Regions from separate parts of the Bradyrhizobium sp. 87 genome, predicted to be linked through region 1. Evidence: predicted binding sites of a transcription regulator. Region 1 holds the regulator's gene; the other holds the start of a gene.

The links. The regulator PhoB, encoded in region 1, activates phosphate uptake and scavenging genes when phosphate is short. The targets are predictions, from matches to a motif close to TGTCATNNANCTGTCAT.
Region 2: a site for PhoB is predicted at 9,775-9,791, ahead of IVB50_RS09875 (DUF2794 domain-containing protein). Genes of this name have one in related genera too.

The regions. Positions count from the first base shown of each region.
Region 1 covers NZ_JADPIQ010000048.1:723,853-735,624, forward strand. The annotation lists gene pstA (phosphate ABC transporter permease PstA) at 1-720, shown strand, start outside; gene pstB (phosphate ABC transporter ATP-binding protein PstB) at 717-1,538, shown strand; gene phoU (phosphate signaling complex protein PhoU) at 1,549-2,265, shown strand; gene phoB (phosphate regulon transcriptional regulator PhoB) at 2,288-2,995, shown strand; gene IVB50_RS12940 (GcrA family cell cycle regulator) at 3,234-3,746, opposite strand; gene IVB50_RS12945 (aspartate aminotransferase family protein) at 4,202-5,404, shown strand; gene argF (ornithine carbamoyltransferase) at 5,404-6,339, shown strand; gene IVB50_RS12955 (Hsp33 family molecular chaperone) at 6,502-7,521, shown strand; gene apaG (Co2+/Mg2+ efflux protein ApaG) at 7,583-7,975, opposite strand; gene IVB50_RS12965 (OpgC domain-containing protein) at 8,180-9,445, shown strand; gene IVB50_RS12970 (lipolytic enzyme) at 9,445-10,224, shown strand; gene IVB50_RS12975 (SGNH/GDSL hydrolase family protein) at 10,237-11,229, shown strand; gene IVB50_RS12980 (O-succinylhomoserine sulfhydrylase) at 11,284-11,772, opposite strand, start outside.
Region 2 covers NZ_JADPIQ010000048.1:63,678-75,449, reverse strand. The annotation lists gene IVB50_RS09925 (RNA pseudouridine synthase) at 1-265, opposite strand, end outside; gene ftsY (signal recognition particle-docking protein FtsY) at 326-1,273, shown strand; gene IVB50_RS09915 (septation protein A) at 1,277-1,879, shown strand; gene IVB50_RS09910 (DsbE family thiol:disulfide interchange protein) at 2,059-2,655, opposite strand; gene ccmD (heme exporter protein CcmD) at 2,680-2,865, opposite strand; gene IVB50_RS09900 (heme ABC transporter permease) at 2,862-3,650, opposite strand; gene ccmB (heme exporter protein CcmB) at 3,742-4,410, opposite strand; gene ccmA (heme ABC exporter ATP-binding protein CcmA) at 4,685-5,287, opposite strand; gene acnA (aconitate hydratase AcnA) at 5,530-8,250, shown strand; gene IVB50_RS09880 (DUF1223 domain-containing protein) at 8,485-9,261, shown strand; gene IVB50_RS09875 (DUF2794 domain-containing protein) at 9,854-10,222, shown strand; gene IVB50_RS09870 (GNAT family N-acetyltransferase) at 10,315-10,845, opposite strand; gene IVB50_RS09865 (Bax inhibitor-1/YccA family protein) at 11,074-11,772, opposite strand, start outside.

The sequences.
Region 1 (11,772 bases):
GCGGGACTCAATGTCCAGCTGTTCACCGAGAACACGCCGCCACCGGGATCGAACGAGGGCGGTCTGCTCAACGCCATCGTCGGCTCGCTGATCATGACCGTGATCGGCGTCGGCATCGGCGCGCCGCTCGGTATGTTCGCCGGCACCTATCTCGCCGAATACGGCCGCAATGACCGGCTGACCTCGGTGATCCGCTTCATCAACGACATCCTGCTCTCGGCGCCCTCGATCATCATCGGCCTGTTCATCTACGGCGCCGTGGTGGTGCCGATGCGCGGCTTCTCGGCGATCGCAGGCTCGCTCGCCCTCGCGGTCATCGTGATCCCGGTGGTGCTGCGCACGACCGAGGACATGCTGCTGCTGGTGCCGAACGCGTTGCGCGAGGCGGCCTCGGCGCTCGGCCTGCCGCGTTCGCTGGTGATCAAGCGGATCGCTTATCGTGCTGCCCGATCGGGTCTCATCACCGGCGTGCTGCTCGCGACCGCTCGCGTCGCCGGTGAAACCGCGCCGCTGCTGTTCACCGCGCTATCGAACCAGTTCTTCAGCCTCGGCCTGAACAAGACGATGGCGAACCTGCCTGTGACCATCAACAACTTCGTGCAGAGCCCCTATGCCTATTGGAAGCAGTTGGCCTGGAGCGGGGCGCTGCTCATCACCCTGACCGTTCTTGCCCTTAATATTTTCGCGCGCATCCTTGGCGCCGAGAGGACCGCAAAATGAGTGATCTTTCCGTGTCGATGAGCGCGTCCGGTGGACTGCCGCACGCGGCGGTGCTGCCCGAGGCGCCCCCCAAGGTGACCGTGCGTAACCTGGACTTCTATTACGGCGAGCACCATGCGCTGAAGAACATCAACCTGACGCTCGGCGCCAACCGCGTTACGGCGTTCATCGGTCCGTCGGGCTGCGGCAAGTCGACCCTGCTGCGCATCTTCAACCGGATGTACGACCTCTATCCCGGCCAGCGCGCCACCGGTCAGCTCATGCTCGATCAGACCAACATTCTCGACCCCAGGCTGGACCTCAATTTGCTGCGCGCCCGCGTCGGCATGGTGTTCCAGAAGCCGACGCCGTTCCCGATGACGATCTACGAGAACATCGCGTTCGGCATCCGTCTCTATGAGAAGATCTCGAAGTCCGAGATGGACGGCCGCGTCGAGAAGGCGCTGCGCGGCGGCGCGCTGTGGAACGAGGTCAAGGACAAGCTCAACGCCTCCGGCCTGTCGCTCTCCGGCGGCCAGCAGCAGCGCCTCTGCATCGCCCGCACCGTCGCGGTGCGGCCCGAGGTGATCCTGTTCGACGAACCCTGTTCGGCGCTCGACCCGATCTCGACCGCCAAGGTCGAGGAGCTGATCCAGGAGCTGTCCGAGGATTACACGATCGCTATCGTCACCCACAACATGCAACAGGCGGCGCGCGTCTCCGACAAGACCGCCTTCATGTATCTCGGCGAGCTGATAGAGTTCGACGACACCAGCAAGATCTTCACGTCGCCGTCAGATCGGCGCACGCAGGATTACATCACCGGCCGGTTCGGCTAGGAGACGCGACATGGGTTCTGAACATACCGCAAAGGCTTTCGACACCGACCTCCAGGAACTCACTCGCCTGGTCGCCGAGATGGGCGGCATCGCCGAGCGCATGATCGTCGAGTCCGTCGACGCGCTGATCCGCCGCGACGTCCCGCTCGGCCAGCGCGTCGTCGCCATCGACACCGAGCTCGACGCGCTGCAGAAGCGCATCGAGGAGCGTGCGGTGCTCACCATCGCCCGCCGCCAGCCGATGGCGGTCGATCTGCGCGAGATCGTCGGCGCCATGCGCGTCGCGACCGATCTCGAGCGCATCGGCGACCTCGCCAAGAACATGGGCAAGCGCGTCGCGGCGCTGGAGACGGACTTCCATCCGCTCAAGCTGTTCCGCGGCCTCGAGCACATGACCGACCTCGTGCAGCAGCAGGTCAAGTCGGTGCTGGACGCCTATGCCGCGCATGATTTGCCGGCGGCGATGGCGGTGTGGAAGGGCGACGAGGAAGTCGACGCCATCTGCACCTCGCTGTTCCGCGAACTCCTCACCTACATGATGGAGGATCCGCGCAATATCTCGTTCTGCATCCATCTGATGTTCTGCGCCAAGAACATCGAGCGGATCGGCGACCACGCCACCAATATCGCCGAGACCGTGTTCTACATGATCGAGGGCCAGGCGATCACCGACAAGCGGCCGAAGGGCGACATGACGACCTTTGCCAACACGGTACCGAACACCTGAAGACTTAAGGAGCGACGACCCGATGGGCGCACGCATTATGGTGGTTGAGGACGAGGAAGCCCTGACCGAGCTTCTCCGCTACAACCTCGAAGGCGACGGCTATGACGTCGAGACGGTGATGCGCGGCGACGACGCCGACACCCGCCTCAAGGAGCACATCCCCGATCTGATCGTGCTCGACTGGATGCTGCCGGGCCTGTCAGGCATCGAATTGTGCCGGCGGCTTCGCACCCGTCCCGAGACCAAGCAGCTCCCGATCATCATGCTCACCGCGCGCGGCGAGGAGAGCGAGCGGGTGCGGGGTCTTGCGACCGGCGCCGACGATTACATCGTCAAGCCGTTCTCGGTGCCGGAGCTGCTGGCGCGCGTGAAAGGCCTGCTGCGGCGCGCGAGCCCGGAGCGCCTCGCCACCGTCCTTGCTTTTGGCGACATCGAGCTCGACCGTGACAAGCGCCGCGTGGCGCGCTCGGGCCGGCCGATCGATCTCGGTCCGACCGAATATCGCCTGCTGGAGTTCTTCCTGGAGCATCCGGGACGGGTGTTCTCGCGCGAGCAGCTGCTCGACAGCGTCTGGGGCCGCGACATCTATATCGACGAGCGCACCGTCGACGTGCATATCGGCCGCCTGCGCAAGCTGCTCAATCTCGGCCGCGAGCAGGACCCGATCCGCACCGTCCGCGGCGCCGGCTACGCGCTGGATGATCGCTTCGCGAAGGCGGAGCAGGTGTAGGGTTGCAGGCTTGTTTGTTGGCGAGCTGTCCCTGCATTCTCAGCCGTCGTCCCGGACAAGCGAGCGAAGCGAGCGCTGATCCGGGACCCATAACCACCGAACGTGGTTTGGCGAAGACTCGGAGTGACCCCTTCCGCACGATTATTGCGTGCTCGGAGTATGGGTCCCGGCCCCCCGTGCGCAATTGCGCACTAGGCCGGGACGACACTGAAATTGTTGAACTGTCTTCGCGTGACGACTAACGGGGACCCGGCTTTACCGGTGCGCGGCGCCGATCCGACGCGGGCTGGTACGCAACGCGCGAGTGCTGGGCGCAATAGGGCAGTCCGGACAGCGCCCTTCCACCGCAGAAGAAGAAGTCCGGGCTCGAGGGATCGCCGACCGGCCAGTGGCAGGTCGCCTCGTTCAATTCCAGCAGCGACAGCCGCTGGCTCATCGGCACCACGTTGTCGTAGGTGACCGGATCCGGCTCAGCCTCGACCTCGAAGGCCTGCGCCAGCGCGGTGTTGCCGCGCGAGATCGGGCGGCTCACCCGCATCATGTGCTGCGCGGGGCGCGCCTTGCGCGGCCGCGGCGCTGCCGATGATGGGCTCTTGGCGCGGCCCGAAAGGCCGAGCCTGTGCACTTTGCCGATCACGGCATTGCGGGTCACATTGCCGAGCTCCGCCGCGATCTGGCTGGCCGAAAGTCCGGCCTCCCAGAGCTTTTTCAGCTGCTCGACGCGATCATCGGACCAGGTCAAAACCGTCATTGCACCCTTTCCCTCGCTGCGCGCCAGCCATCCTGGGGCCTCGCAGCGAATGCCTAAGCCTTCAAAAACCCGTGCCGCCAGAATCCCTTAAGGCTCGCCGGGCGCGTCTTGAACGCCCGAACGTTTACGCCGGTACATAAGGACTTAAAGATCAGAACCACTGCACGAGATGTCGTATCTGACAATCCAAACGCTACAATATGGCGTGACTCCCGCGCAAGAGTCCGCCGACTCGCTTCCACATGTTCCGTGGCCAAATCCCGCAAAATCGGCACCGCAAGACTACGGATTCAGCGTTTCGCGAGGCTTTCCGGGCGGCATTGACACCCGTTTCACCAGGCCTAAGATAGTCGCACGTGCCGCCCTCAAGAGGCGGCACGTTTCGTTTTCCGGGCCGGTCGATGGTGCGTTGCGCAATGCACGCTCACTCCGTCCGCAACATTCAAGTGACCATCATGACTAACAGCGCAGCGCCGCATTTGCTCCCCGTTTTCGCCAGGTCCGACCTTGGTTTCGAGCGTGGCGAAGGCTGCTGGCTGATCGCGACCAATGGCGAGCGCTATCTCGATTTCACCTCCGGGGTGGCGGTGAATGCGCTCGGCCATGCCCATCCGGCGCTGGTCGCGGCGTTGCAGGAGCAGGCCACCAAGCTCTGGCACATGTCGAATCTGTTCCAGAGCCCGGACGGCGAAAAGCTCGCCGCGCGCCTGTGCAATGAAAGTTTCGCGGATTTCGTGTTCTTCTGCAATTCCGGCGCCGAAGCGCTGGAATGCGTGATCAAGGTCGTGCGCCGTTATCACGCCGCAAAGGGTCATCCCGACCGCTATCGCATGATCACCTTCGAAGGCGCCTTCCATGGCCGCACGCTGGCGACGCTGGCCGCAACGGGATCGGCAAAATATCTCGAAGGTTTCGGCCCTCCGATGGAGGGCTTCGACCAGGTTGCGCATGGCGATCTCGATGCCGTGAAAAAGGCAATCGGTCCGCAGACCGCCGGCATCCTGATCGAGCCGATCCAGGGCGAGGGCGGTGTGCGTTCGGCAACGCCCGCCTTCCTGAGGGCGTTGCGCCAGCTCTGCGACGAGAAGGGTCTGTTGCTCGCCTTCGACGAGGTGCAGACCGGCATGGGCCGCACCGGCGATCTGTTCGCGTACCGCCGCCTTGGCGTCGAACCCGACGTGATGTCGCTGGCCAAGGCGCTCGGCGGCGGCTTCCCGATCGGCGCCTGCCTTGCGACCGCCGAAGCGGCGTCCGGCATGACGCCGGGCTCGCACGGCTCGACCTTCGGGGGCAATCCGCTCGCGATCGCGGCTGCGAACGCCGTGCTCGACGTCATGCTCAAGCCCGGCTTCTTCGACCACGTGCAGAGGATGTCGCTGCTGCTCAAGCAGAAGCTCGCCTCCGTGATCGACCGTCACGGCGATGTCGTCAGCGAAGTGCGCGGCGAGGGCCTCCTGATCGGCATCAAGGCCGTGGTGCCCTCCGGCGATCTCGTTGCAGCCTTGCGCGACCAAAAGCTGCTCACCGTCGGTGCCGGCGACAATGTCGTGCGTTTCCTGCCGCCTTTGATCGTCACCGAAGCCGAGATCGAGGACAGCGTCGGGCGGCTCGAGCGCGCCTGCACCGCGTTGTCCGGCAACAAGCGGGCGGCAAGCTGATGAGCAAGTCGCCCGATAAAACACCGAAGCACTTCCTCGATATCAACGAGCTGCCGCTGTCGGAGCTCAAGCGCATGCTCGCTGCGTCCTCCGCGATGAAGGCGAAGCAGAAGGCGCATCAGCCGGTCAGGCCGCTCGAAGGCAAGACCCTGGCGATGATCTTCGAGCGCCCCTCGACGCGGACGCGGGTGTCTTTCGACGTCGCCATGCGCCAGCTCGGCGGCGAGCCCATCATGCTCACCGGCGCCGAAATGCAGCTCGGCCGCGGCGAGACCATCGCCGACACCGCGCGCGTGCTGTCGCGCTATGTCGACGCCATCATGATCCGCATCCTCAATCACGATGCCCTGCTGGAGCTTGCAGCGAACGCCACCGTGCCCGTCATCAACGGCCTGACGCGCCGCTCGCATCCCTGCCAGGTGATGGCGGACCTCATGACCTACGAGGAACATCGCGGCCCGATCGAGGGCAAGACCGTGGCCTGGACCGGCGACGACAACAACGTGCTCGCCTCCTGGGCGCACGCCGCCGAGCGCTTCAAGTTCCAGCTCAATGTCGCGACGCCTCCGGAACTCGCGCCGAAAAAGGCGATGCGCGACTTCATCAAGGCGACCGGCGCGCCGATCATGCTCGGCACGGATGCCGAAGCCGCCGTGCGCGGCGCCGATTGTGTCGTGACCGACACCTGGGTGTCGATGGGCGACAAGGAAGGCAAGCACCGCCACAACGTGCTCAAGCCCTATCAGGTCAATGCGCAGCTGATGTCGCTTGCCAAGCCGGATGCGCTATTCATGCACTGCCTGCCCGCCCATCGCGGCGAGGAGGTCACCGACGAGGTGATCGACGGTCCACAATCCGTCGTGTTCGACGAGGCCGAAAACCGCCTGCACGCGCAAAAGGGCATTCTGGCCTGGTGCTTCGACGCGGTGAAGTAATCCGGGCCGGTATCCGCCGTGCCGGCGAAGTAGGTCTTCATCGTCGTCCTGGCCTTCGCCAGGACGACACCGAATTTGCCGTGCTTGCGTACGATCCGTGCTGCATTCTGGATGCAGCCCTCACCCCTTCCAATTCCGCCTTCCGACCCCAGATAAAGCGCCATGGTTTCCCAATCCCCTGATATGAAAACCGGGCCTGAAGGCCCGGTTCGCGCGCCATCCGCGGTTCCGATCGATGACGCCGTGCTGCCTTACGAGGTCGACGCGCTCGATGTGCGCGGTCGGCTGGTGCGGCTTGGTCCGGCGCTCGACGAAATCCTGACCAAGCACGATTATCCCGCGCCGGTCGGCAAGCTGCTCGGCGAGGCCATCGTGCTGACCACGCTGCTTGGCTCCTCGCTGAAGTTCGAGGGCCGCTTCATTCTCCAGGCCCAGACCGACGGTCCGGTGTCGTTCCTGGTCGTGGACTATCAGGCGCCGGATCGCCTGCGCGCCTATGCGCGCTACGACGCCGCGCGACTCGGCGAGGCCAAAGATACTGGCACGCATTCCGGCGCGCTGCTGGGCCACGGCCATCTCGCCATGACCATCGACCAAGGCCCCGACATGAGCCGCTACCAGGGCCTGGTCGCGCTCGACGGCGGCAGCCTCGAAGACGCCGCTCACGAATATTTCCTGCGCTCCGAGCAGATCCCGACACGCGTGCGTCTCGCTGTCGGCGAGGAATGGCGTTCGAACGACGGCGGCAAGCATCGCTGGCGTGCTGGCGGCATGCTGATGCAGTTCCTGCCGAAGGCGCCCGAGCGTGCGCGGCAGGCCGATCTGCATCCCGGCGATGCGCCCGAAGGCGTCGAAGTGCACGCCGTCGCTGAAGACGATGCCTGGGTCGAGGCACGCTCGCTGATCGAGACCGTCGAAGACGTTGAGCTGATCGATCCGGAGCTGTCCGGGGAGCGGCTGCTCTACCGCCTGTTCCACGAGCGCGGCGTGCGCGTGTTCAATCCGCTGCCCTTGAAGGCGCAATGCTCCTGCTCGCGCGATGCGGTGGCATCGATGCTAAAGAGCTTTTCGTCTGACGACCGTGCCGCGATGGTCAAGGACGACAAGGTCGTCGTGACCTGCGAGTTCTGCAGCTCGGTGTACGAGTTCACGCCGGATGAAGCAGGCGTGGAAGACGCGTAAGGCGTTAGCCTGCAGGTGCGATAGGGTCGGCCAAAGCGGAGCGCGCCCACCATCTCCTGCCCTAGTTCAACACCCGCTTGTTGTCCGGGCTGTCCAGCGAGAACGTCGGCACGTCAATTTCGAAGCGCTCGCCAGTCGCGCTGACCATCTGGTAGCGGCCGGTCATGAAGCCCGAGGCGGTCGTGAGCGGGACGCCGGAGGTGTATTCGAAGCGTTCGCCGGGCGCGAGCGTCGGCTGCTCGCCGACGACGCCCTCGCCCTTCACCTCCTGCTGCCGGCCCGTGGCGTCGGTGATGATCCAGTGCCGCGTCTTGAGCTGCACGGTCTCGTCGCCGGAATTGGTGATGACGACGGTATAGGCCCAGAAATAACGGGAGCGGTCAGCCGACGACTGCTCCGGAACAAAGTTCGGCTCGACGGTCACTTCGATCTGGCGGGTCACGGCGCGGTACATGATTGCCATCATACCGAAAACCGCCCGGGAACCAAACGCCGGAGACGCCTTGGCGACATCGTCCCGCCAGAATTCGCAGGGAAGTACACGTCCAAATGGGCTTGCAAATGTACTTGCTTGTGATCCGGTCGCTTTGCGAGATGACGGCCGGACCGGTACACTCCTTGCCACGTCGCGATTTGCGGAAGGGTTTTTAGGCCCCCGATGACCATTGCCGACCAAGTGACGGGATCGACGATCGCGGGAACCGCTAAACCTGTGGAGGTCAAGTCCGCGGGAGCGAAGCGGCGCGCGGCCGCGCCGGCCATTTCGCTGCCAGCCATCGGCGAGCGCGAGCTCCGGCTGGACCTATTCCGCGGCCTTGCGCTGTGGCTGATCTTCATCGACCATTTGCCGCCGAGCCTTCTGACCTGGTTCACGATCCGCAATTACGGCTTCAGCGACGCCACCGAGATCTTCATCTTCATCTCCGGCTATACCGCCGCCTTCGTCTACGGTCGGGCGATGCTGGAGTCCGGCATCGTCGTCGCCACCGCGCGCATCCTGCGGCGCGTCTGGCAGATCTATGTCGCCCACGTCTTCCTGTTCACGATCTTCCTTGCCGAAATCTCCTACGTCGCGACCAGGTTCGAGAACCCGCTCTACACCGAAGAGATGGGCATCATGGATTTCCTCAAGCAGCCCGACGTCACGATCGTGCAGGCGCTGCTGCTGCGCTTCCGTCCGGTCAACATGGACGTGCTGCCGCTCTACATCGTGCTGATGCTGGCGCTGCCCTTGATCCTGTGGCTGATGAAGTGGCGCCCCGACGTGACGCTCGGCCTCTCGGTCGCGCTCTACGCGGTGACCTGGGAATACGACCTCTATCTGTCGGCCTATCCGAACGGCTTCTGGGCCTTCAATCCCTTCGCCTGGCAATTGCTGTTCGTGTTCGGGGCATGGTGCGCGCTCGGGGGTGCGCGACGCATGTCGCACATTCTGGCTTCGCGGGTGACGATGTGGATCGCGATCGCCTATCTGGTTGCGGCATTCTACGTGACGCTGACCTGGTATGTGCCGCAGCTCTCCCACTTCATGCCGAAGCGGCTCGAGCAGTGGATGTATCCGATCGACAAGGCCGACCTTGACGTGCTGCGCTTCACGCATTTCCTGGCGCTGGCCGCGCTCACCGTGCGCGTCCTGCCCCGGGACTGGCCGGGCCTGAAATCGCCCTGGCTGCGGCCGCTGATCCTGTGCGGCTCGCATTCCCTGGAGATATTCTGTCTCGGCGTCTTCCTCGCCTTTGCCGGCCATTTCATCCTGGCCGAAGTCTCGGGCGGCCCGGTCATGCATGCGCTAATAAGTCTCTCCGGAATCCTGATCATGTGGGCCATGGCCTGGCTGATTTCGTGGTACAAGCGGGTGGCTGACAAGAGCGGTTCGAAAACCAAAAGCGCCGTCGGCAGCGCCGATATGGCGGGAGGGGGCTGATGAAGGCGAAGGTTTTCCTGAGCCTGATCCTGCTGTGCGGTGGTCTCGCCGCGCCTCCGGCGCGCGCGGACGATGCTGCGCCGGCTGCTTCAGCCGCGCCCGCAGCCTGTGAAGTGCCGTCCTATCTGCTCACCAGCGAAAGCCAGCTTCCCAAGGTCGCCGATGCCGTGAAGGCCGGCAAGCCGCTCGAAATCCTGGTCATCGGCAGTCGCTCGACCACGATTCCGGCTTCCGAGGACGCCTCTTATCCGGCGCGGATGCAGGCCATCCTGAAGGACAAGCTGCCGCCGTCCGAGACTGTGCACGTCTCCGTAGAAATACAGAGCAAGAAAACGGCCGAGGAGGCGGCTGCCAGCTTCGTTAAGCTGATGGAAGCAAAAACGCCTACTTTGGTCATCTGGCAGACCGGGACTGTCGATGCTATCCGAGCCATCGATCCCGATGATTTTCGTGGCGCGGTGACCGAAGGGGTTGTTGCGTTGCAAAAGGCAGGGGCTGACGTCGTCTTGATGAATTTGCAGTACAGTCCGCGTACCGAAACCATGATCTCGGTGCCGCCATACCTCGACAATATGCGGGTGGTGGCGCAGGAGCACGATATTCCGCTGTTCGATCGGTTCGCGATCATGCGGCAGTGGAATGATCAGGGCCAGTTCGACCTATTCAGCCCGTCGCGCGGGCCCGAGTTGGCGAAGCAGGTCCATGATTGCCTTGGCCGGGCGTTGGCACAGTTCCTGATCGACGCTGCCCATCTGGAGCCGGCCCAGCAGCAAAATTGAGGTCTAGCGTTAATGAGTTCTCTCCGCCCTTTTTGCCTGACGGCATGGCTGGCTGTGCCCGCAGCAGCGGTGCTGCTGTTGCTGAGTCCGGCCTCGCAGTCCCACGCGCAGACGCAGGCCGCGCAGGCAACACCGGCCCCGCAGCAGTCGGCTGATCCGGCTCCCGCTTCACCGTCCCAGACCACCGTCGCAGCGACGTCCCCCGACCAGCGCGGCATCACGGCGCGCGCCATCGACAAGGTGAAGCAGGTCGCGAAATCCGCCGGCGACATCTTTAGCCGCGTGCCCTGCCTGTCGCCGAAGGGCGGCTCGAAGGCGATGGGCTCGCTGCCGCATGTCGCGGGCAAGCTCGTCGCCGGCCAGCCCGTCGTCATCGTCGCGTTCGGCTCGTCGTCGACCGCGGGATTCGGCGCGAGCTCGCCGGAGTTCAACTATCCCAATCGCCTTGCCGCGCAGCTGCACCGGCACTATCCGACCGCCGACATCACCGTCGTCAATGCCGGCGTCGGCGGCGAGGATGCGCCCGAGATGATGAAGCGTCTCCAGAAAGAGGTGATCGACGTGCATCCGGATCTGGTGATCTGGCAGGTCGGCACCAATGCCGTGCTGCGCAATCTCGATCCTGGCGAGACCGCCAAACTGGTCGAGGACGGCATCGCTCGCATCCAGGCCACCGGCGGCACCGACATCGTGCTGGTCGATCCGCAATATTCGCCCGCCGTCAACCAGCGCGCCGAGAGCGCCGGCAAGATGGTGAAGCTGCTCGGCAAGGTCGCCGAGCTCCGTCACGTCGGCATCTTCCCGCGCTTCGAGGTGATGCGCGACTGGCACGAGAAGCAATCGCTTCCGGTCGAGAGTTTCGTGATCGCCGACGGACTGCACATGAACGATTGGGGCTATGCCTGCTTCGCCCAGCTCCTCGGCGACGACATCATTCGCTCCGTCGGCCAGATCAAGCTCGGCGTGAACGTGCCCGCGGACGTGCGGACGTACCGGCCAATGTGACTTGTCGTCCCGGCCCCCATGCGCAATTGCGCACTAGGCCGGGACGACAATAACTCACGCCTTCTCCAGCGCCGCGGTCAGATCCTCGATCAGATCGTCCGCGTGCTCGAGGCCTGCCGAGAAGCGGATGAATCCTTCGCTGATGCCGAGCGCGGCGCGGTCCTCCGGCTTCAAACGCTGATGCGTCGTGGTCGCGGGATGGGTGACGAGGCTCTTGGCGTCGCCGAGATTGTTCGAGATCTTGGCGAGCTTGAGCTCGTTGAGCACGCGGAACGCCGCCTGCTTGCCGCCCTTGACCTCGAGGCCGACCAGCGTCGAGCCGCCGCGCATCTGCTTCTTCACCAATGCAGCCTGCGGATGATCGGCGCGGCCGGGAAACACCAGCCGCGAAATCTTCGGATGGCTCGCCAGCACGTCCGCGATGCGCGCCGCCGTCTCGGTCTGCGCGCGCACGCGCACGGCGAGCGTCTCCAGCCCCTTGAGCAGGACCCAGGCGTTGAACGGCGAGATCGACGGGCCGGTCTGGCGCATGAAATTGTGGAT
Region 2 (11,772 bases), 660 kb from region 1:
ACAGCAGGCCGAGCGACGCCGTCGCCTTGCGATGGCGGCCGAGCACGAGGCAACCCGAGGTGTCCTTGTCCAGCCGGTGGGCCAGCACCGGCGGCCGCGGCAGGCCGAAACGAAGCGCCTCGAAGGAGGTTTCCAGATTGGCACCGCCCTTGGGTCCGCGATGCACCGGCAGGCCGGCCGGCTTGTCGATGACCAGCATCAATCCGTCGCGATGGAGCACGCGCGCCAGGATTTCGTCGGCCGTCAATTCGGGAACATCGAGCAATTGCAGGACTTTCGGTCAAGACTTTCGTTTGCGAGCCGGAACGGCTAACACACCGCCACCATGAACGATACCACCCCCGAGACCCCCAAGCTGAGCTGGTGGCGCCGCCTGTCCGACGGGCTGAAGCGCACCTCGTCCTCGCTCGGGACCGCGGTCGCCGACCTCGTCACCAAGCGCAAGCTCGACCGCGCCATGCTCGACGATATCGAGGACGTGCTGCTGCGCGCCGACCTCGGCACCTCGGTCGCGGTGCGGATCGCGGATGCGGTTGGCACGGGACGCTACGACAAGGCGATCTCGGCGGACGAGGTCAAGGACGTCGTCGCGACCGAGGTCGAGAAGGTGCTGGCGGCGGTGGCGAAGCCGCTCGAGATCGACGCCGGCAAGAAGCCGTTCGTCATCCTCGTGGTCGGCGTCAACGGCTCCGGCAAGACCACCACCATCGGAAAACTCTCGCAAAAATTCGCGTCCGAAGGCCGCAAGGTGATGCTGGCCGCCGGCGACACCTTTCGCGCGGCGGCGATCGAACAGCTCAAGGTCTGGGGCGAGCGCACCAGGACGCCCGTCATATCAGGCGCGCAAGGCTCGGATTCGGCGAGCCTCGCCTTCAACGCGCTGACGGCGGCGAAGGAGCAGGCCGTCGACCTGCTCCTGATCGACACCGCCGGGCGGCTTCAGAACAAGGCCGAGCTGATGAACGAGCTCGAAAAGGTCGTGCGCGTCATCCGCAAGGTGGACGCGACTGCACCGCATGCGGTGCTGCTTGTGCTGGACGCCACTGTCGGCCAGAACGCGCTGTCGCAGGTCGAGGCCTTCCATCGCACCGCAGGGGTCACCGGTCTCGTGATGACGAAGCTCGACGGCACCGCCCGCGGCGGCATTCTGGTGGCGCTCGCGGAGAAATTCAAACTGCCGGTGCATTTCATCGGCGTCGGCGAAGGCGTCGACGATCTCGCGCCGTTCACCGCGCGTGATTTCGCCCGCGCCATTGCCGGAATCGAAAGCTGAAGAATGGACAAGACCCAGCCGCATCCGCTGTTCAAGCTTGCGACCGAGCTCGGCCCGCTGCTCGTGTTCTTCTTCGTCAATGCGAAGTTCAATCTGTTCGCAGCGACCGGCGCCTTCATGGTCGCGATCGTCGCGGCGATGATCGCCTCCTATGTGGTGACGCGCCACATTCCGATCATGGCGATCGTGACGGGCGTCATCGTGCTGGTGTTCGGCACGCTGACCTTGGTGCTCCACGACGAGACCTTCATCAAGCTCAAGCCGACCATCATCTACGCTTTGTTCGCCGCGATCCTCGGCGGCGGCCTGTTGTTCGGCCGCTCCTTCATCGCCGTCATGTTCGACCAGATGTTCAATTTGACGCCGCAGGGCTGGCGCATCCTGACGCTGCGCTGGGCGCTGTTCTTCGCCGGCATGGCGGTGTTGAACGAGATCGTCTGGCGCACCCAGAGCACCGACTTCTGGGTCAACTTCAAGGTGTTCGGCGTCACGCCGATCACCATGATCTTCGCCATCGCCCAGATGCCGCTGACCAAGCGCTATCACCTCGAGCCGGCGTCGCTGGAAGCGAGCGAGGCCGAGGCGGGCGATGTGAGGAAGGGTTGAGCTCTCAACTCATCATTGCCGGTTGCGGCCACACACTCAACTGTCATCGCCGGGGCGATCCAGTATTCCAGAGACGGTTGTGAGATACGGAGAGGCCGCGGCGTACTGGATGCCCCGGTCAAGCCGGGGCATGACAGCGGTGTTTGGGGTTGGGTCCTTCGCTCACACTGACGACAGAGCTAGCTCCCCGCCGCCTTCAACGCGTTCTCCATCTGCGGCAACAGCACCGTCCGCAAATTCTCCGGCGTGATCGGTCCCACCAGCTTGTAGACGATGGTGCCTTCGCGACCGACGACAAAGGTCTCCGGCACGCCATAGACACCCCATTCGATCGAGGCGCGGCCGTTGGCATCGACGCCGACGTGGCCGAACGGGTTGCCGTAGCGCCCCAGGAAGCGCCGCGCATTGTCGGCGGCATCCTTGTAGTTGATACCGACGAGCTGGAAGCGCTTGTCTTTTGCCAATTCGGTCAGCAGCGGCGCCTCGTCGTGGCACGGCACGCACCAGGACGCCCAGACATTGACGAGGCTGACCTTGCCCTTGAACGCGGCGGGATCGAGGCCGGGGATCTGCACATTGTCAGCCTGCAATCCCTCGAGCGGCGGCAGCGTGGTTTGCGGCGCGGGGCGTCCGATCAGCGCAGACGGAATTCGCGAGGGATCGCCGCTGCCGAGCCGGAACCAGAACAGCAGCGCCAAGCCGATGAAGGCGATCAGCGGCAGCACCATCAGGAAGGTGCGGCGCTGCGGCGGAGCGGACGTCGATTGCTCGCTCATGATTGATCTCTCATGCTCGATCTCTCATGGCCGATCCGTCGCGCTACGGCCGGAGCGGCGGGTCACGCCGCTGCGCTCGAGCTCGCGCAGGCGCTGTGTCTGGCTACGATGATCGAGCACGATCCAGCCGATCAGGATCACGACCACAAGGGCGGCCGCGGCATAGGATGTCACGATGAAAGACGCATAGGGACCGAGCGACATGATCATGCAGCCCCAGCTTCTTTTGACGTGCTGCCTTCACGCGAGCCGGTGCCGACTTCTGCAAACGCCACACGGCTCGCCTGCATCATCTGCAGGGACCGCACGCGCCGTCGCAAAATCTCGTTGCGCATCGCAGCCAGATGCAGCGTGACGAACAGCAGGGTAAACGCGACCGCCATCACCAGCAACGGAATCAGGAATGATCTGTCGAGCGACGAGCCGCCCATCCGCATCACCGAGGCCGGCTGGTGCAGCGTGTTCCACCAGTCGACCGAGAACTTGATGATGGGCAGGTTGATGGCGCCGACTAGGGTCAGCACGGCGGCGGCGCGCGCCGCGCGGGAGGGCTCGTCGACCGCGCGCCACAGCGCCATCAGGCCGAGATACATCAGGAACAGGATCAGCACCGAGGTCAGCCGCGCGTCCCATTCCCAATAGGTGCCCCACATCGGCCGGCCCCACAGCGAGCCCGTGAGCAGCGCAAGGAAGGTGAAGCTGGCGCCGATCGGGGCGGCCGCTTTGGCGGCGACGTCGGCAAGCGGATGCCGCCACACCAGCGTGCCGAGCGAGGCAATGCTCATCACGCCCCATACGAACATCGACAGCCAGGCATTAGGCACGTGGATGAACATGATCTTTACCGTCGCGCCCTGCTGATAGTCGTCGGGTGCGGTGGCAGACTGATAGAGCCCGATCGCGAGCAGGATGATGGTCGCGGCCGCAAGCCATGGCAGCAGCCGCGCCGTCAGCGCGAGGAACCGTGTGGGGTTGGCGAGGTCGATCAGCGTCATGGTATCCTGATAATCACCGGTAAGCGCTCACGCAATCAGCACGAAAGTCCGCAGCGAAAGTTGATCGGGGTCAAGGTCAGTCCAGCCCATCTCAATCCAGCCCATGCTTCAGGCTCGCCGCAGCCGCGAAGGGGCCGATCACGAGACTGACCAGCGACAGCGCGCACAGGATCGAGAACGGCGCGCCGAACGTCATGGGTCCGACGATCGCCGCCTGCGAGGCTGCGACGCCGAAGATCAGCACCGGTATCGACAGCGGCAGCACCAGGACAGCTATCAGCAAGCCGCCACGATGCAGCGTCACCGCCAGCGCCGCACCGACCATCCCGGTAAATGTCAGCGCCGGGGTGCCGGCGAGCAGTGTCAGCGCCACAGCACCGGTTGCGACCATGTCGAGGTTGAGCAGCAGGCCGAGCACGGGGGTTGCGACGATCAGCGGCAGGCCGGCGGCCAGCCAATGCGCCAGCGCTTTCGACGCGCAGGCGAGTTCCAGCGGGGTCCGGCTCATCGTGATCAGGTCGAGCGAGCCGTCCTCGTGGTCGGCCATGAACAGCCGGTCCAGGGTCAGCAGGCTCGCCAGCAGCGCCCCCAGCCACAGGATGGCGGGTCCGAGCCGCGACAGCAGTGCCAGGTCCGGCCCCACAGCAAACGGCATCAGCACCACCACGGTCAGAAAGAACAGCACGCCAATCAACGCCCCGCCCCCGACGCGGAGCGCGATCCGGATATCCCGGCGGATGAGGGCAGACAGGGCGGTCATGCCACTGCTCCCAGAGGTGAGGAGGCAGCGTCGGCCGGTTGCGCCGGGCGAGCTGCGCTCCCTCCCCCCTTGTGGGGGAGGGCGGGGGAGGGGGGTAGCCCCGAGGAAGATGGTTCTTGGGTGCGGGCTGCTAGCAACGGAGCGCCCGCCTGCCGAACGCGAGAACCGAGAGAGTGCGCCGTGTGGCACCCCCCTCCCTGACCCTCCCCCACAAGGGGAGAGGGAACGGAGAGGGCGGAGTTCGGCCGCTTGGAAACCTGAGGGTCGACCCGAATCACGCCGCACCCCCGATCCGCAGCTCCCGCGAATCGATCCCGAGCGGGGCATGGGTGGCGGCGACGATCAGGCCGCCGCGCGCCAAGTGCCCGCGCATCAATCCGGAAAACATGTCCTGTCCCGCGACATCGAGCGCCGTGGTCGGCTCGTCCAACAGCCAGACGGGGCGGCGGACGGTGAGCAGGCGGGCCAGCGACAGCCGGCGGCGCTGGCCGGCGGACAGGAAGGCGGCGGGCAGATCGGCGGCATGGTCGAGCCCGACGGTGGCGAGTCCCTTGCCGGTGTCGAAACGCTCGCCGCCGAGAAAATCGGCCCAGAACGTCAGATTCTCCGCCACGCTCAGGGCTGGCTTCAGGGCGTCGCGATGACCCAGATAGTGGCATTGCTCCGGCAACGTCAGCTCGGCGTCACCCCCGTCCAGCGCGATCGTGCCGCTCGCCGGAATGAGCAGGCCCGCGATCAGCCTCAGCAGCGAGGTCTTGCCCGATCCGTTGCGGCCGACGACCGCCACGGCTTCGCCGGAGCCGGCCTCGAAATCGAGCGCGGAAAACACCTCGCGCCCGCCCCGCACGCAACTGACCCCGCGTCCGGAAAGCTGCATCTTGCCTCGTATCGATCCGCTCAAAGCCAGGCCTCAGGAAAACTTGGGGTAGCGCATGGGAATTTTTGGCTCGCGGATTGCCGCGGCACGATTGTGGCTGTGGCGGCGCGGTTAGAAAGCTTCTATAAGCCCGGAACTACTTGATGCGGCAACTCAACCTGCCCCTGCAAGTGACTCAGCCTGCCTACGCTGACGGTGTTAAAATACCCTGCCGGGTATAACTGACAATTGGGATTTCCTACATGACCTCGCTCGACAGCTTCAAATGCAAAAAGACCCTCAAGGTCGGCGCCAAGACCTATGTCTATTACAGCCTGCCCACGGCCGAGAAGAATGGTCTGAAGGGAATTTCGAAACTCCCCTACTCGATGAAGGTTTTGCTCGAGAACCTGCTCCGCAACGAGGACGGCCGCTCGGTCAAGAAGGAAGACATCGTCGCGGTGTCGAAGTGGCTGCGCAAGAAGTCGCTGGAGCATGAGATCGCCTTCCGCCCGGCGCGCGTGCTGATGCAGGACTTCACCGGCGTGCCCGCCGTGGTCGATCTCGCCGCGATGCGCAACGCGATGCAGAAGCTCGGGGGCGACGCCGAGAAGATCAATCCGCTGGTGCCGGTCGATCTCGTCATCGACCACTCCGTGATCGTGAACTTCTTCGGGGACAACAAGGCCTTCGGCAAGAACGTCACCGAGGAATACAAGCAGAACCAGGAGCGCTACGAGTTCCTGAAATGGGGCCAGAAGGCGTTCTCGAACTTCTCCGTCGTGCCGCCCGGCACCGGCATCTGCCACCAGGTCAATCTCGAATATCTCTCCCAGACGGTGTGGACCAAGAAGGAGAAGATGACGGTCGGCAAGAAGACCGGCACCTTCGAGGTCGCGTATCCCGACTCGCTGGTTGGCACCGATTCCCACACCACCATGGTCAACGGCCTTGCCGTGCTCGGCTGGGGTGTCGGCGGCATCGAGGCGGAAGCCTGCATGCTCGGCCAGCCGCTGTCGATGCTGCTGCCCAACGTCGTCGGCTTCAAGCTGAAGGGCGCGATGAAGGAAGGCGTCACCGCGACCGACCTGGTGCTGACGGTGACGCAGATGCTGCGCAAGCTCGGCGTCGTCGGCAAGTTCGTGGAGTTCTTCGGCCCCGGCCTCGACCATCTCTCGGTCGCAGACAAGGCAACCATCGCCAACATGGCGCCCGAATATGGCGCGACCTGCGGCTTCTTCCCGGTCGATGCCGCCGCACTGGATTATCTCAAGACCTCCGGCCGCGCCTCGGCGCGCGTCGCGCTGGTGCAGGCCTATGCGAAGGCGCAAGGGCTGTTCCGTACCGCCAAGTCGCCCGATCCGGTGTTCACGGAAACGCTGACGCTCGACCTCGGTGATGTCGTGCCCTCGATGGCCGGCCCGAAGCGCCCCGAAGGCCGCATTGCGCTGCCGTCCGTGGCCGAGGGCTTTTCGCTCGCGCTCGCCAGCGAATACAAGAAGGCCGAGGAGCCGGGGAAGCGCTTCGCCGTCGACGGCAAGAACTTCGACATCGGCCATGGCGACGTCGTGATCGCCGCGATCACCTCCTGCACCAACACCTCGAACCCGAGCGTGCTGATCGGCGCCGGTCTTCTGGCGCGCAACGCCGCCGCGAAGGGCCTCAAGGCAAAGCCGTGGGTGAAGACCTCGCTCGCCCCGGGCAGCCAGGTGGTGGCGGCCTATCTTGCCGATTCCGGTCTCCAGGCCGATCTCGACAAGGTCGGCTTCAACCTGGTCGGTTTCGGCTGCACCACCTGCATCGGTAATTCAGGTCCGCTGCCCGAGGAGATCTCGAAGTCGATCAACGACAACGGCATCGTCGCGGCTGCGGTGCTCTCCGGCAATCGCAACTTCGAAGGCCGCGTCTCACCGGACGTGCAGGCGAACTATCTGGCTTCGCCGCCGCTCGTGGTCGCCCACGCGCTCGCGGGCACCGTCACCAAGAACCTCGCCGTCGAGCCGCTCGGTGAAGGCAAGGACGGCAAGCCGGTCTACCTCAAGGACATCTGGCCGACGACCAAGGAGATCAACGCCTTCATGAAGAAGTTCGTGACCGCGTCGATCTTCAAGAAGAAGTATGCCGACGTGTTCAAGGGCGACACCAACTGGCGCAAGATCAAGACGGTCGAGAGCGAAACCTATCGCTGGAACATGAGTTCGACCTATGTGCAGAACCCGCCCTATTTCGAAGGCATGAAGAAGGAGCCGGAGCCGGTCACCGACATCGTCGAGGCCCGCATCCTCGCCATGTTCGGCGACAAGATCACCACCGACCACATCTCGCCGGCCGGTTCGATCAAGCTCACCTCGCCCGCCGGCAAATATCTCAGCGAGCACCAGGTGCGTCCGGCCGACTTCAACCAGTACGGCACGCGGCGCGGCAACCACGAAGTCATGATGCGCGGCACCTTCGCCAATATCCGCATCAAGAACTTCATGCTGAAGGGCGCCGACGGCAATATTCCGGAAGGCGGTCTCACCAAGCACTGGCCCGACGGCGAGCAGATGTCGATCTACGACGCCGCGATGAAGTACCAGCAGGAGCAGGTGCCGCTGGTGGTGTTCGCCGGCGCCGAATACGGCAACGGCTCCTCGCGCGACTGGGCCGCGAAGGGCACCCGTCTGCTCGGCGTGCGCGCCGTGATCTGCCAGAGCTTCGAGCGCATCCACCGCTCCAATTTGGTCGGTATGGGCGTGCTGCCGCTGACCTTCGAGGACGGCACCTCCTGGTCGTCGCTCGGTCTGAAGGGCGACGAGAAGGTCACGCTGCGCGGCCTCGTTGGCGACCTCAAGCCGCGCCAGAAGCTGACCGCGGAGATCGTCTCCGGCGACGGTTCGCTGCAGCGCGTTTCGCTGCTCTGCCGCATCGATACGCTGGACGAACTCGAATACTACCGCAACGGCGGCATCCTGCACTACGTGCTACGCAAGCTCGCGGCGTAAGCGCGGATTTGTGAACGGTGGCTCACTGCGAAGTGAGTAGTAGGTTACACGAAGGCGGCCTATCACAAGGCCGCCTTCACGCGTTTGCGGCAGGCTTCAGATGGGCCCGCCCGGCACAGAACCTCCCCTTGTACGGTTCTTGGACGGACAACAAATGTGTGAGGCCCGTAAGATTACGGTGACCATCCGGCGGTAAGATTTCCCTCTCACGAGCAATGGTGTGCGGCGTTCGACATGACAACAATGACGGCTTCTCATCTGGTTTCACGCTGGTCCGGTGCCCTCTGGTCGGGAGCTCTTGGTCTCTGTGCAATCGTCGCCGTCATCCGCCCTGCCGAGGCTGATCCCCGCGCCGTTGTCGAGTTGTTTACCTCGCAGGGCTGCTCCTCCTGCCCGCCGGCCGACAAGATCATCGGCGACCTCGCCCGCGATCCCTCGATCATCGCGCTGAGCATGCCGATCGACTATTGGGACTATCTCGGCTGGAAGGACACATTGGCCGATTCGCGCTTCTCTGCACGGCAGCGTGCGTATTCGCGCATGCGCGGCGACCGCGAAGTCTACACGCCGCAGGTCGTGGTCAACGGCTCCACGCATGTCGTCGGCAGCGACCGCACCGGCATCGAAAGCGCCATCGGCAAAACCGAGACGGGCACTGGTGTGATGAGCGTGCCGGTGACGATGTCGCTCGCGGGCAAGCAGATCAACGTCTCGGTGGCCGCGAGCAAGGAGCCGACGGCGTCCCACGGCGAGGTCTGGATCTGCTCGATTGCGAGGTCGGTGCCGATCGCGATCAGTCGCGGCGAAAATCGCGGACAGCAAGTGATCTATCACAACGTGGTGCGCAACCTGCTGAAGGTCGGCGACTGGACCGGCCGCCCGGAAAGCTGGACGGTGCCGATCGAGAACCTCACGCGTGACGGCGTCGACGGTGCCGTGGTCTATGTCCAGGACGGCAGCCGGGAGAGACCGGGCCCGATGCTGGGCGCGGCGTACACGTCGCTGCACTGACGCGCACTTCGAATCGTCCGACTCAAGCACACTCTCAATCCTCATGGTGAGGAGGCGCGTCAGCGCCGTCTCGAACCATGCAGGCCCTGCTGAGGCAGCTCGGCCTCGATCCTTCGAGACGCCGCTTCGCGGCTCCTCAGGATGAGGGGAAAGGGTTTTTGCTGAGATGCTGAGATATCCGTCGAGGCAGAAACATCCCGACCCAAACAATTCGACTCAAACAAAAAAGGACCAACTCGCGTTGGCCCTCCTTGTCGTGCGAACAGACCCGATCCTGACGGCCCCGGGGGGCTGGGGGCTGAGGAATCCGGAACCGAAAGGACCGGGTCAACGCACATAGGTCTTTTCGCAACGCAGGGCGGCAGTCGCTTGGCGGAAAAGCGGCGACACTATGATTCCTGCTAACGATCCCGTGACGGTTTGCCGCGACAGAGTTCCACCGCTGCGTGTGGGCGGATTGGCTCCGATTCCAAGGTCCTTCCAAGGGCCCTTGCGGTGGGGAACAGTTGGCGCAATCATGCAACCGTCATGATCCGCGGTCGAGGGACGGTCTTCGCGGACGCGGTCATGCTGATGCGACAGGAGGCGGCCTATGAGTCTGTCGGAGGATACCGATCCGAGCGAACAGCGTGCGGCGGCGCGCCCCGCCGCTTCGAATGCGCAACTGAGCCGCGTGACGTTCAACCGGCTCGAGCTGCACCGTATTCTCAATCTCTACGGCCGGATGGTTGCCGAAGGCGAGTGGCGCGACTATGCCATCGACTTCCTCAGGGATCGCGCTGTGTTCTCGGTCTTTCGCCGCGCCTCGGAAGTGCCGATCTATCGTATCGAGAAGGATCCGCGCCTCGCGCGCAAGCAGGGCATGTACAGCGTGATCTCGGCGACGGGCTTGATCCTGCGCCGCGGCCACGAACTGGAGCGCGTGCTCCTGGTGATCGATCGCAAATTGGCGGTGGTGTAGCAGGGATCCAGTAGCCCGGATGAGCGTAGCGACATCCGGGTCTTTGCTTGCAGCGTTCCCGGGTATCGCTTCGCTCACCCGGGCTACGGGCCTTACTTCCCCGGCACGCTCTTGGCGCCCTCGCCGAGGCTCCGCTGCATCATTACCGTGTCCAGCCAGCGGCCGAATTTCAGCCCGACGCTGGGATGCGTGCCGATCATTTTGAAGCCGGCCCTGGTGTGCACGCCGATCGAGCCGGCATTGGTGGAATCCCCAATTACCGCGATCATCTGACGGAAGCCGCGTGCCTCGCATTCGACGATCAGCCGCTCCAGCAGGAGCGCCCCGATGCCGCGGCGGTGGAAGGATGGATCGAGATAGATCGAGTTCTCGACCGTGAAGCGGTAGGCCGGGCGGGGCCGGTAGGCACCGGCATAGGCGTAGCCGGCGACGCGCCCGTCGAGGATGGCGACGAAATAGGGGTAGCCGCCGTCGATCAGCGTGCGGTAGCGGCGCGTCATCTCGGCAAGGTCGGGCGGCTCCAGCTCGAACGTCGCGGTGCCCTCGCGGACAGCCTGCCGATAGATAGCCGTGATGGCGGGGAGGTCGGCCTCGGTGGTGGGCCTGATATCGGGTGCGGACATGCCGCAAGATTAGAGCCTTCCCGGGGCGGCTGGAAGAGGCAACCGTGCTTCCTCATACTCCGTCCTTGCGAGGAGCCCTTGCGACGAAGCAATCCAGAAATGCACCAGCGGAGGGACTCTGGATTGCTTCGCTGCGCTCGCAATGACGGTGGGTGTTGAGAGGCTCGCCCCAAACAAAAACCCCGGCCTCTCGGCCGGGGGTTGCTGTCGTCCACTCTGGGCTGGCGCTTAGTCGCGCTGGCCGAGGAGCTGCAGGAGCAGCGTGAACAAGTTGATGAAGTTCAGGTACAGCGACAGCGCGCCGGTGATGGCCGCACGCTCTGCGATGTCACCGCCGGCCGAAGCGTAACCGTAGATGTAGTCGTTCTTCAGCCGCTGGGTATCCCAGGCGGTGAGGCCCGCGAACACCAGCACGCCGACCACCGACACGACGAACTGCAGCACCGAGCTCGCCAGGAACAGGTTCACCAGGCTCGCGATGACGATGCCGATCAGGCCCATGAACAGGAACGAACCCATTCCGCTCATGTCACGCTTGGTGGTGTAACCGTAGAGGCTGAGCGCGCCGAAAGTCGCCGCGGTGATGAAGAACACCCGGACGATCGAGGTGTGCGTGAACACCAGGAAGATCGAGGACAGCGAGACGCCCATCAGTGCCGCGAACACCCAGAACAGGATCTGGGCGGTCGAAGGAGCGAGCCGGTTGATGCCTGCCGAGATCACGAACACCATGGCGAGCGGCGCGAGCATGAACAGCCACTTCAGGGGGCTGACGAACATCGCGTAGCCGAACGGCGTCAGGAACAGCTTGCCGACCCGCACGGCTTCCGGGGTCGGAACGTCCGTCACGGCGGCCATGTAGACGCCGAGGGCGGCAAGGCCGGTGATGGCCAGGCCGATGCTCATGTAGTTGTAGATGCGCAGCAT